Regions from separate parts of the Robertmurraya sp. FSL R5-0851 genome, predicted to be linked through region 1. Evidence: predicted binding sites of a transcription regulator. Region 1 holds the regulator's gene; the other holds the start of a gene.
The links. Region 1 encodes CtsR, which represses protease genes until heat stress. Its sites were predicted from a motif close to ATGGTCAATAAAGGTCAAACA; they were not measured.
Positions count from the first base shown of each region.

Region 2: a site for CtsR is predicted at 3,159-3,179, ahead of MKX65_RS07175 (ATP-dependent Clp protease ATP-binding subunit). Genes of this name have one in related genera too.

Region 1 is NZ_JBBOOE010000001.1:97,610-103,771, reverse strand. It holds gene MKX65_RS00550 (protein arginine kinase) at 1-894, opposite strand, end outside; gene MKX65_RS00545 (UvrB/UvrC motif-containing protein) at 898-1,452, opposite strand; gene MKX65_RS00540 (CtsR family transcriptional regulator) at 1,505-1,966, opposite strand; rRNA gene rrf (5S ribosomal RNA) at 2,222-2,337, opposite strand; rRNA gene MKX65_RS00530 (23S ribosomal RNA) at 2,530-5,484, opposite strand; rRNA gene MKX65_RS00525 (16S ribosomal RNA) at 5,808-6,162, opposite strand, start outside.
Region 2 is NZ_JBBOOE010000001.1:1,377,983-1,384,144, forward strand. It holds gene MKX65_RS07170 (M3 family oligoendopeptidase) at 1-908, shown strand, start outside; gene MKX65_RS07175 (ATP-dependent Clp protease ATP-binding subunit) at 954-3,095, opposite strand; gene MKX65_RS07180 (YkvI family membrane protein) at 3,306-4,352, shown strand; gene MKX65_RS07185 (hypothetical protein) at 4,376-5,032, opposite strand; gene MKX65_RS07190 (CPBP family glutamic-type intramembrane protease) at 5,111-5,722, opposite strand; gene MKX65_RS07195 (YkvS family protein) at 5,878-6,066, opposite strand.

The sequences.
Region 1 (6,162 bases):
TAATCTTACATCAGACAAACAGCTGGCTGCTTCCTTTGTTTCAATGATTCTACTATGTGTTAGAACACCTAGGGAGCGAAAAACTCTATCTTCTAATTGTATGTTAGAAGTCTTTGCTAATGCCCCACGTGCTGACCTTTCCTGGGCAATTAGTTGGGTGACAACTCCCTTTAAGTCTTCAACAATATCCTCTTCAGATTTACCTAACGTGATCTGATTTGATATTTGAAAGATGTTGCCTAACGCCTCACTACCCTCTCCATATATGCCTCTGACGACGAGGCCCAGTTGATTGATGGCTGGAATAATACGATTCATTTGTTGCGTTAATGTCAAACCTGGTAGATGCATCATTACAGAAGCGCGCATCCCTGTTCCCACATTTGTCGGACAGCTCGTTAAGTATCCTACCTGTTCATCAAATGCATAATTGATATGCTCTTCTAATTCATCATCAATTCGATCAGCCAGAGTCAACGCCTCGCTTACCTGGAATCCAGGGTATAAGCATTGAATTCGAATATGGTCTTCTTCATTAACCATAATGCAAACTTCTTCATTTTCTGATAAAAGACAGGCACCTAAAGTAGAGTTTTCAACTAGATGAGGACTGATTAAATGCTTCTCCATTAATACTCGTTTTTGTATTGGCTGAAGTTCTTCCATTCTTAGAAGTTCTAATGGACTTAGGTTAGGAATGGAATGATTTAATAATGCCTTCTCCATTGTCTGAATAACCTCTTGTGCTTCTTCATTAGAGAAGAGGGTTGGGAACTTATACTCATTTATATTCCGCGCGAGCCGAATTCGAGAACTTAGAACAATGTCTGAATCAGGCCCTTCTGCACTCATCCATGAGCTTATGGCTTGATTAATAAATTTTTCAAGAGACATGTACTATTCCTCTCCTTCAATTTCACTGCGTAACAGTTTTTCAATTTCTCTTATTTCGTCCCTTACAATGGCTGCTTGTTCAAACTCTTCATTTTCTATTGCAGACTTCAAATCAACCTTTAGTTCTTCCATTTTCTTTTTGTAGTGAATGTTGCCACCTATACGCTTAGGTATCTTTCCGTTATGTGTGGAGTTTCCACTATGGAGCCGTCGTAGTATCGGTTGAAGTTGATCCTTAAACGTCTCATAGCACTGTGCACACCCAAACCGCCCGACTTGACTGAATTGCTTATATGTCATCGAACAGCTTTCACATTGCAATACTTGTTGTTGCTCATAAAGTGAAGCTTTTTGTTGAGCAAGCTGATATTTATGATCGAAGTTTAATAGTCCAGCCAATAGATTATTAATGGAAAAACCAGAAGTATTAGTGACTACAAAGTGCTCTCCTTTTTCTTGGGCACACACCTCACATAAGTGGAACTCAGTTTTCTTACCATTGTTAATCTTTGTAAAATGAAGTGTAGCTGGCCTTTCATTACACTCCTGACAAATCATGTTACTCACCTCAATAAATGGCTTTACTTTTTTCTAAAGGCGTAAGATCTTATTATTTATATTTCAATGTTGTTAACATAGCCTTTAGCATTCTCGAACGAAGTTCATCACGATATGGTAAGTCAATATACAGGACGGAGCGATCAATGACACTGAGCATAATTTTTGCTTCTCTCGTTGAGATCACATCTTCCTCAACGAGCCTAAAAATCACATGCTCTGCACTACTTTGTGACACTCTAGAAGAGATCACAGTTAGCAGCTGGTCAATAAGGTGAGCGTTATCGTGTGATTGAACTTTCATAATTCGAATATATCCACCACCACCTCGTTTACTTTCTACAACATACCCTTTTTCAATGGTAAATCGTGTGTTAATTACGTAGTTGATTTGTGATGGTACACACTGAAACTTATCGGCTATTTCACTACGCTTAATTTCAACGAGTTCTCTTTCACTCATATCGAGTACTTCCTTTAAGTACTGCTCAATGATATCGGAGATGTTCCTCACCATATCCCCCCTCTCTGACTTTGACTATATTTGACATTAATTATACATGATGAACGTAGTTTCATGCAATGAACAACACCTTATAAATTTTTCCCCAAATTTCGTGCTCTCAAACTAGGAAGGAATTCATAATTATATTTCTTTATTACTTTTTGAGATGATAGAACCTTTTTATTTTCATTTAAAGATAAGATCTTACGGTTAATTAGAAAAATATAAAACAAAAAAAGCACCCACTCAGGTGCTTTTTTCTTTGCCTAGCGACGTCCTACTCTCACAGAGGGAAACCCTCAACTACCATCGGCGCTGAAAAGCTTAACTTCCGTGTTCGGTATGGGAACGGGTGTGACCTTTTCGCTATCGCCACTAGACTTGTATTAAGTTGAAGAAAATCATTCCTTCAAAACTAGATAATGAATGAAGAAGAAAGAAATACGTTTCATCGTTGTCCAGCTACAGCGCCTAGCCGCTCGAGGTCATAAGCCAAATCCCTCCAGAAGGCAGGCCTTCTTGCGTGATTCGTCTTATGCTTGTCGCGTCTGTTCAAGGCGCTTCCGCTTTTCTTGGTTAAGTCCTCGATCGATTAGTATCAGTCAGCTCCACACGTCGCCGCGCTTCCACCTCTGACCTATCAACCTGATCATCTTTCAGGGATCTTACTAGCTTGCGCTATGGGAAATCTCATCTTGAGGGGGGCTTCATGCTTAGATGCTTTCAGCACTTATCCCTTCCGCACATAGCTACCCAGCGATGCCTTTGGCAAGACAACTGGTACACCAGCGGTGCGTCCATCCCGGTCCTCTCGTACTAAGGACAGCTCCTCTCAAATTTCCTACGCCCACGACGGATAGGGACCGAACTGTCTCACGACGTTCTGAACCCAGCTCGCGTACCGCTTTAATGGGCGAACAGCCCAACCCTTGGGACCGACTACAGCCCCAGGATGCGATGAGCCGACATCGAGGTGCCAAACCTCCCCGTCGATGTGGACTCTTGGGGGAGATAAGCCTGTTATCCCCGGGGTAGCTTTTATCCGTTGAGCGATGGCCCTTCCATGCGGAACCACCGGATCACTAAGCCCGACTTTCGTCCCTGCTCGACTTGTAGGTCTCGCAGTCAAGCTCCCTTGTGCCTTTACACTCTACGAATGATTTCCAACCATTCTGAGGGAACCTTTGGGCGCCTCCGTTACTTTTTAGGAGGCGACCGCCCCAGTCAAACTGCCCACCTGACACTGTCTCCCACCCCGATCAGGGGTGAGGGTTAGAATTTCAATACAGCCAGAGTAGTATCCCACCGACGCCTCCACCGAAGCTAGCGCTCCGGCTTCTCAGGCTCCTACCTATCCTGTACAAGCTGTACCAAAATTCAATATCAGGCTACAGTAAAGCTCCACGGGGTCTTTCCGTCCTGTCGCGGGTAACCTGCATCTTCACAGGTACTATAATTTCACCGAGTCTCTCGTTGAGACAGTGCCCAGATCGTTACGCCTTTCGTGCGGGTCGGAACTTACCCGACAAGGAATTTCGCTACCTTAGGACCGTTATAGTTACGGCCGCCGTTTACTGGGGCTTCGATTCAGAGCTTCGCGTGAGCTAACCCCTCCTCTTAACCTTCCAGCACCGGGCAGGCGTCAGCCCCTATACTTCGCCTTGCGGCTTCGCAGAGACCTGTGTTTTTGCTAAACAGTCGCCTGGGCCTATTCACTGCGGCTCTTCTGGGCTATTCACCCTGAAGAGCACCCCTTCTCCCGAAGTTACGGGGTCATTTTGCCGAGTTCCTTAACGAGAGTTCTCTCGCTCACCTTAGGATTCTCTCCTCGCCTACCTGTGTCGGTTTGCGGTACGGGCACCTGTTACCTCGCTAGAGGCTTTTCTTGGCAGTGTGGAATCAGGAACTTCGGTACTATATTTCCCTCGCCATCACAGCTCAGCCTTATGCAAGTGGGATTTGCCTCACTTGCAGCCTAACTGCTTGGACGCGCATATCCAACAGCGCGCTTACCCTATCCTCCTGCGTCCCCCCATCACTCAAACGGTAATTTGGTGGTACAGGAATATCAACCTGTTGTCCATCGCCTACGCCTTTCGGCCTCGGCTTAGGTCCCGACTAACCCTGAGCGGACGAGCCTTCCTCAGGAAACCTTAGGCATTCGGTGGATGGGATTCTCACCCATCTTTCGCTACTCATACCGGCATTCTCACTTCTAAGCGCTCCACCAGTCCTTCCGGTCTAGCTTCAACGCCCTTAGAACGCTCTCCTACCACTGACATCGTGTGACGCCAATCCACAGCTTCGGTGATACGTTTAGCCCCGTTACATTTTCGGCGCGGAGTCACTCGACCAGTGAGCTATTACGCACTCTTTAAATGGTGGCTGCTTCTAAGCCAACATCCTGGTTGTCTAAGCAACTCCACATCCTTTGCCACTTAACGTATACTTTGGGACCTTAGCTGGTGGTCTGGGCTGTTTCCCTTTCGACTACGGATCTTATCACTCGCAGTCTGACTCCCATGGATAAGTCTTTGGCATTCGGAGTTTGTCTGAATTCGGTAACCCGATGAGGGCCCCTAGTCCAAACAGTGCTCTACCTCCAAGACTCTTACTACATGAGGCTAGCCCTAAAGCTATTTCGGAGAGAACCAGCTATCTCCAAGTTCGATTGGAATTTCTCCGCTACCCACACCTCATCCCCGCACTTTTCAACGTGCGTGGGTTCGGGCCTCCATCCAGTGTTACCTGGACTTCACCCTGGACATGGGTAGATCACCTGGTTTCGGGTCTACGACCACATACTAAAGCGCCCTATTCAGACTCGCTTTCGCTACGGCTCCGTCTTATCAACTTAACCTCGCATGTAATCGTAACTCGCCGGTTCATTCTACAAAAGGCACGCTATCACCCGGTATTTATCCAAAGGAAAAATACACAGGGCTCTAACTACTTGTAGGCACACGGTTTCAGGATCTCTTTCACTCCCCTTCCGGGGTGCTTTTCACCTTTCCCTCACGGTACTGGTTCACTATCGGTCACTAGGTAGTATTTAGCCTTGGGAGATGGTCCTCCCTGCTTCCGACGGAATTTCACGTGTTCCGCCGTACTCAGGATCCACTCAAGAGGGAACGAAGTTTCAACTACAGGGTTGTTACCTTCTATGACTGACCTTTCCAGATCGATTCGTCTACTTCATTCCTTTGTAACTCCGTATAGAGTGTCCTACAACCCCAAGAGGCAAGCCTCTTGGTTTGGGCTAATCCCGTTTCGCTCGCCGCTACTCAGGGAATCGCGTTTGCTTTCTCTTCCTCCGGGTACTTAGATGTTTCAGTTCCCCGGGTCTGCCTTCAATACCCTATGTATTCAGGTAAAGATTCTATCCCATTACGGATAGAGGGTTTCCCCATTCGGAAATCTCCGGATCAAAGCTTACTTACAGCTCCCCGAAGCATATCGGTGTTAGTACCGTCCTTCATCGGCTCCTAGTGCCAAGGCATCCACCGTGCGCCCTTTCTAACTTAACCTATCCGAAAAAATATAAGCTTCACATCTCTTCGTCATCTCACTCGTCAACATCCTCACGTACCTTAAGTACGCTCCGGTGTCTCCTCACTCGATTCCTCGACCTGTTCGCTTCTCTTTTTTCTCAGTTAAAAAGTTTCTCTATATAATATAGAGAGAAAACTAAAATGGCGATTACTCGGTATTTCTTGGTTTTCTTCATTTATCATTATCTAGTTTTCAAAGAACGATTATCATAGAGAGATTGCTCTCTCAAAACTAAACAAATCATATCATCAACGGTTGTTAGCTTTGACCGAAGGTCATAAGCCTCAATTTTCCTTAGAAAGGAGGTGATCCAGCCGCACCTTCCGATACGGCTACCTTGTTACGACTTCACCCCAATCATCTGTCCCACCTTAGGCGGCTGGCTCCTTACGGTTACCCCACCGACTTCGGGTGTTACAAACTCTCGTGGTGTGACGGGCGGTGTGTACAAGGCCCGGGAACGTATTCACCGCGGCATGCTGATCCGCGATTACTAGCGATTCCAGCTTCATGTAGGCGAGTTGCAGCCTACAATCCGAACTGAGAGTGGTTTTATGGGATTGGCTCGACCTCGCGGTTTTGCTGCCCTTTGTACCACCCATTGTAGCACGTGTGTAGCCCAGGTCATAAGGGGCATGATGATTTGACGTCAT
Region 2 (6,162 bases), 1.3 Mb from region 1:
CTCTCAAGTATTATGACGAAAACTTCAAGTTTAAGTCAGGGAATGCGGTACCGAAGGGTGATCCTGAATGGATTATTCAAAATGGACAAAAGATGTATGATGAACTATCAAAGGAAACAGGCGAGTTCTTTCATTATATGGTAGAGAATCATTTAATGGACTTGGTGGCAAAGAAAGGAAAAGCTGGTGGCGGATATTGTACGTATATTGAAAACTACAAGTCTCCATTTATCTTTTCAAATTTTAATGGAACGTCAGGAGATATTGATGTTTTAACCCATGAGGCAGGGCATGCATTCCAGGTGTACTCAAGCAGTCATTTTGAAATTCCTGAATACAATTGGCCGACATATGAAGCAGCTGAAATTCATTCGATGAGTATGGAATTTTTCACATGGCCATGGATGGAGCTATTTTTTAAGGAAGATACGGATAAATATAAATTTGCTCATTTAAGCTCAGCCCTTTTATTCCTTCCATATGGGGTAAGTGTGGACGAATTCCAGCATTGGGTGTATGAAAACCCTACCGCTACACCAAAAGAAAGAAAGTTAGCTTGGCGTGAGATTGAAAAGAAATACATGCCTCACAAAGATTACGATGGTAATGAATACTTAGAGGGGGGCGGATTCTGGCAGCGTCAGGGGCATATTTATACGACTCCGTTCTATTATATTGATTACACTTTGGCACAAATTTGTGCATTCCAATTCTGGAAACGTTCTGGAGAGGATCATAAAAAAGCATGGAATGATTATCTACATCTCTGTACTTTAGGCGGTAGCATGCCTTTTACTGAGCTTGTAAAAGCAGCAAACTTAATTTCACCTTTTGAAGATGGTTGCGTACAATCTGTTGTAGGTGAAATTGAGGCTTGGTTAAACTCAATCGAAGATCAAAAGTTATAAGAAAAAGAGCGAAGCCAACATAATGTGGCTCCGCTCTTTCTATTTCTATGCTTTCTTAATAATAACCTTATCATCCTCTACAACCGCGATTAATTCTTTACAATCAGGATCGTTTATAATAAAGTCCGAAATTTGATCTTCAATTTGGTCTTGAATCACTCTTCTTAACGGACGTGCTCCGAAAGAAGGAGAGTAACCTAAGGTAGCAAGTTTTCTTTTCACTTCATCAGTTACTGTTACAGCCATCTGTTGCTCTTTAAGCATACTATTTAAGTCTTTAATCATAATATCAACAATTTGAAGTAAATCCTCTTCTTTTAATGATGAGAATTCGATAATAGCATCAAAACGATTGAGGAACTCAGGCTTAAAGTATGATCCTAATGTAGCTAATAAATTGCTTTCGAGTTCGTGATGATCATTTCCAAAGCCAACCTTTACCGTCTTATGGCCGACACCTGCATTGGAAGTCATAATAATAACCGTATCTTTAAAACTGACTGTTCTGCCTTGGCTATCCGTTAATCTACCGTCTTCAAGGATTTGAAGGAACATATTTAGAACGTCTGGATGTGCTTTTTCAATCTCATCTAGCAAAATAATGTTATAAGGATTTCGTCTCACTTGTTCCGTTAACTGTCCAGATTCCTCATGTCCCACATAACCAGGAGGAGAACCAATTAGTTTAGATACGCTGTGCTTTTCCATGTATTCACTCATATCTAAGCGAATCATAGAGTTTTTTGAACCAAATAGTTCTTCAGCTAATGACTTGGACAATTCTGTTTTTCCGACACCGGTTGGACCAACGAAAAGGAAGGATCCAATAGGACGTCCTTTTGCTTTTAAACCAGCTCGACTTCGACGAATAGCTTTTACTACTTTTTTCACAGCTTCCTGCTGTCCAATTACCTTATTTGATAAGTAACCTTCAAGTTTTTGTAGCTTTTCTTGTTCAGATTGCTCAAGTTTACCTACAGGAATTCTAGTTTTCTTTTCAATTAATTCATGGATATGCTCTACTTTTACCATTGGTCTATGATCAAGGTCTACTTGAGAAAACTGTTGCTCAAGTTCTTTTTCTTCTTCACGTAGCTTGGCAGCGAGCTCATATTTTTCTTCCTTTAAAACTTTTTCTTTTTCTATAGCGATTTCCTTCAAGCGATTTTCAATGCCTTCCTTATTAGAATAATTAGATATTAAGTTCAGCTTTGAACCGGCTTCATCAAGTAAATCAATCGCTTTATCAGGAAGAAATCGATCTTGAATGTATCGATGGGATAAATTCACACATGCTACGATTGCCTCGTCTGTAAATACTACCTCATGATAGTCCTCGTATTTCCTTTTTAAACCTTTAAGGATTTCAATCGCCTCGGATATTGTTGGTTCTTGTACTTGAACCGGTTGGAAACGTCTTTCAAGAGCGGCGTCCTTCTCAATTTTTCTATACTCTTTTAAAGTTGTTGCGCCAATAAGTTGAAGTTCGCCACGTGCTAATGCTGGCTTTAATATATTCCCAGCGTCCATCGAGCCTTCTGCACTCCCGGCACCAACTAACTGATGAATTTCGTCAATAAATAGGATAATATTTTTCTTTTGCTGAAGCTCAAGGATTATTTCTTTCATTCTCTCTTCAAATTGGCCACGGATACCTGTGTTTGATACTAAAGAAGCTACATCCAAAAGGTAAACTTGGCTGTTTTTAAGTTTGTTTGGAACATTTCCTTCAGCAATCTTAACTGCCAGGTGCTCTGCAATGGCTGTTTTACCAACACCAGGTTCACCTATTAAGACAGGATTATTTTTATTTCTTCTATTTAAGATTTCAATGACACGGTTAACCTCTTCTTCACGGCCAATCACTGGATCAATTAAACCAGCCTGTGCCATTGTCGTTAAGTTTCGTCCGAATTGATCAATGAAGCCCCCGTTCCCAGTGTTTTTCTGTGGAGTCTCCATATTTCTTTGTGGTTTGCCTTTTTGATTCATATTCATAGGTTGAAAGAATGATTCGAAAGGGGGGAAAGGTTGAAAACCAGATAGGTTTGGTCCCAAAGTTGATAACATCTTGTCGCGCTCCTTCTGGAAGCAGCTTTGACAAAGATGTAGTTGATTTTCATTCCCATTAATCGTCATTCTTACAGCAATAGTTGCTTCTGTTATTTGACATGTTTGACAAAGCATACATTTCTCCTCCTATTTTTAAAGTTGACTTTGACTAACTTTGACCTTTTGTATTTTGATTATACTTTGACCTTTTTTGACTTTCAAGTATTTTGATTACATTTTTTTTGTAAGATTGTTCCAAGGATGGTTGATATTCTTTTCATCCTGAAAAAGCTCGTCATTGTTTGTCCTTCTTTTCATATAATTAAAAGGAAGGGGGGAGATGGGGTGAAAAAGAAGTGGGGGGCAGCGCTTCAGCTTGCTGCAGTTTACGTAGGAACTGTTGTAGGTGCTGGGTTTGCCACAGGAAAGGAAATCGTAGAGTTTTTCTCCCGATTTGGTTTTATTGGACTAATAGGGATTTTAATTAGTGGTTATATTTTTATCTTTTTAGGCTCTAAACTCATGCGGCTAGCAGCAAGAATGCGAGCTAAATCATATCAGGAGTTAAATACATTTTTGTTCGGCCCTTATTTAGGCGGGGCTATAAATATTTTAATGTTATTCATGTTACTCGGAGTGAGTGCTGTTATGTTAAGCGGTGCCGGTGCCGTTTTTCAGGAGCAGCTAGGTCTTTCGAGAAGTTTAGGAATCATGCTAACGATAGCTCTTTCTTTTATCGTCATGATTGTTGGAACCAAAGGTTTATTTGCCGTTAATACTTTTGTGGTACCGATGATGATTTGTTTTAGTTTTATGTTATTTTTGGTTACGATTCAGCAACCTCATTTTCTTGAACAGCTTTTGTTTATTCCTCCGGCTGACGATGGATGGAAGTCTGTTGTTAACCCGTTTTCCTATACGGCTTTTAATATTGGGCTTGCCCAAGCGGTGCTTGTCCCAGTTGCAGCAGAAATAGAAGATGAAGATACGGTAAAGTGGGGGGGAATTATTGGGGGTGCTGCGTTAACGCTTATTCTGCTTTCTAGTCATGCGACATTAATCATGCTCCCTAATTTAGAAATATACGAGATACCAATGGCTGCTATTATGAAAGATCTAGCTTATGGTTTTTATTGGATTTATGTACTGATTATTTATGGAGAGATTTTTACATCCGTTATTGGTAATGTATATGGTCTTGAGAAGCAACTCAATCATTACTTAAAACTTCCTAGCATTGTTTGGGTATGCATTATTTTTGTCATTTCATACTTAGGTAGTTTTGTAAATTATGGAACATTGCTTTCCTACCTATACCCGATATTTGGTTACGTCACGATCATATTTATTGTTCTTTTGTGGATGAAGCCTCTGGATTCCGTCAAAAAATAAGACTCGGAAAAAATCTCCGAGTCTTATTTGGCTTCGTTAACTATGGTTTCTGCCATTTTTATAAATGAGTCGCGATAATCTAAAGATTCTTTTGTGAAAGAGGTTAGTTTGATTACTCCTTCATTGTTTTTAACCAGGTAAGAAGTAATAACCTCTTCATTTATCCTAGCTTCATACACCTTACTATTTGCAAAAAACTCAAGCTCCGGTGGGTTGATTTCATTTACTTCAGAAGCTACAGCCTGTAACTGTTCGACCGCCGTCTGTTCAGTAGAATCCCAGTCCACATCCTTTGGTAAGAGTTCGACCCTCATAAAAATTTCACCATCATTTGAAAGCATGACTACGTCCTTATTTGGTTCTTCTGCTGTTAGTTCATAATCTGGAAGGATATACATTGAATATCCTTGATTATCACTATGTTTTAAAAATGCTGTTTGTTCTTTTGTTTCTCCATTTAGTGTATAGGTTAAATTATTTTCAAGAAGGCGAATCATTGTATCCGATGGATCAGTTTCTTCATTATTATCCTCTTGAACCGAACCTTCTTCCGGTTCTACGTTTTCCTGTTGTGGGGATGTCCCATTTTTGGCTTCCTCTAGGCTGGTTTCTCCAGTTCCACAGGCTGTTAACACTGCAGCGAGTAAGCCAATGGTTATATACAAATTAATAAATTTCACTTACATATCCTCCTAATTGTTTATTTGAGAGTCTTATCATAATAGACGGAAGTGGTTTAGAAAGGTTACATAGCCAATCTAACTTAATGGAAGCAGGACTAACAAAAATAAATCAAATACAAGGTGTGAAACAATTAGTAAAGGAATGCTCCTCTTCCAAACGTAGAGGCTTGACCAAACTAGACCGGCAACAATTGAAGCGAGGATCAGGTGGCTTGACCCTGAGTATATGTTGACAGAAGTATATAATAAAGTTGATAGCAAAATACTGGGTAGGATTTTTAACCGTCCAATAAGTCGTTTTAAAATAAATCCTCGCCAGAAGATTTCTTCCCCAGGAATGATGATAAGAAATAAGACGATGTATTGCCATATTTGAGTAGGAGACATTTGTTTATAAAGCTTAGCAACCGATCCTTTTAACGGAAGATCAATGATATGTATGATGATATTACCTAGGTAAAATAAGCCAAATAAACTTACTCCTGATAACACACCATACGTCAAATAAATTTGAATGGGTTGCTGGTCATCCATTTCCTCTTGAAGAATGGTGTAAGTAATTAGAAACAGCATCGAAGCTGTGAATAGGTACCAAAACACATTTTTTTCTTGAAAAGTAATGAATAACAATACATGGGCAAGTAAAATACCGAAAATTATTCTTGCATCCAATTTTTTCTGAAGCATATTATGGCTCCTTTCCTAAAGCATGGTCTTACATTTATTGAAAAAAAGAAGAAACCTCTTACATAAGAGGTTTCCCACATTATAACCTATTTTTATTTTCGAGACAAAAAAGGATGCTACTAAACATGTAGAATGCGCTTCCAATTAGTTCGTTTCTAAAATGAAGATTCTTTAATAACCTTATAGTTTTTATGATTTACAACAGTTCTTTGGTCTAATTCAAGATCCCGATAATTGTCCATATAAGTAAGGTCTACAATTACTGAATTTTCGTTTACTTTTTCAACAATTCCCTGTAACCCGTCTCTAAATTCGATCACGTTCCCCACTTCAGCTCTTTTCAATGTCGCTCTCTCCTTTTCTTTCCAGATGACGATATTATAAACATTTTGCACTACTTTTTCCTGTACGTAAAGAATTTTTTGTAAATTTTAATAATT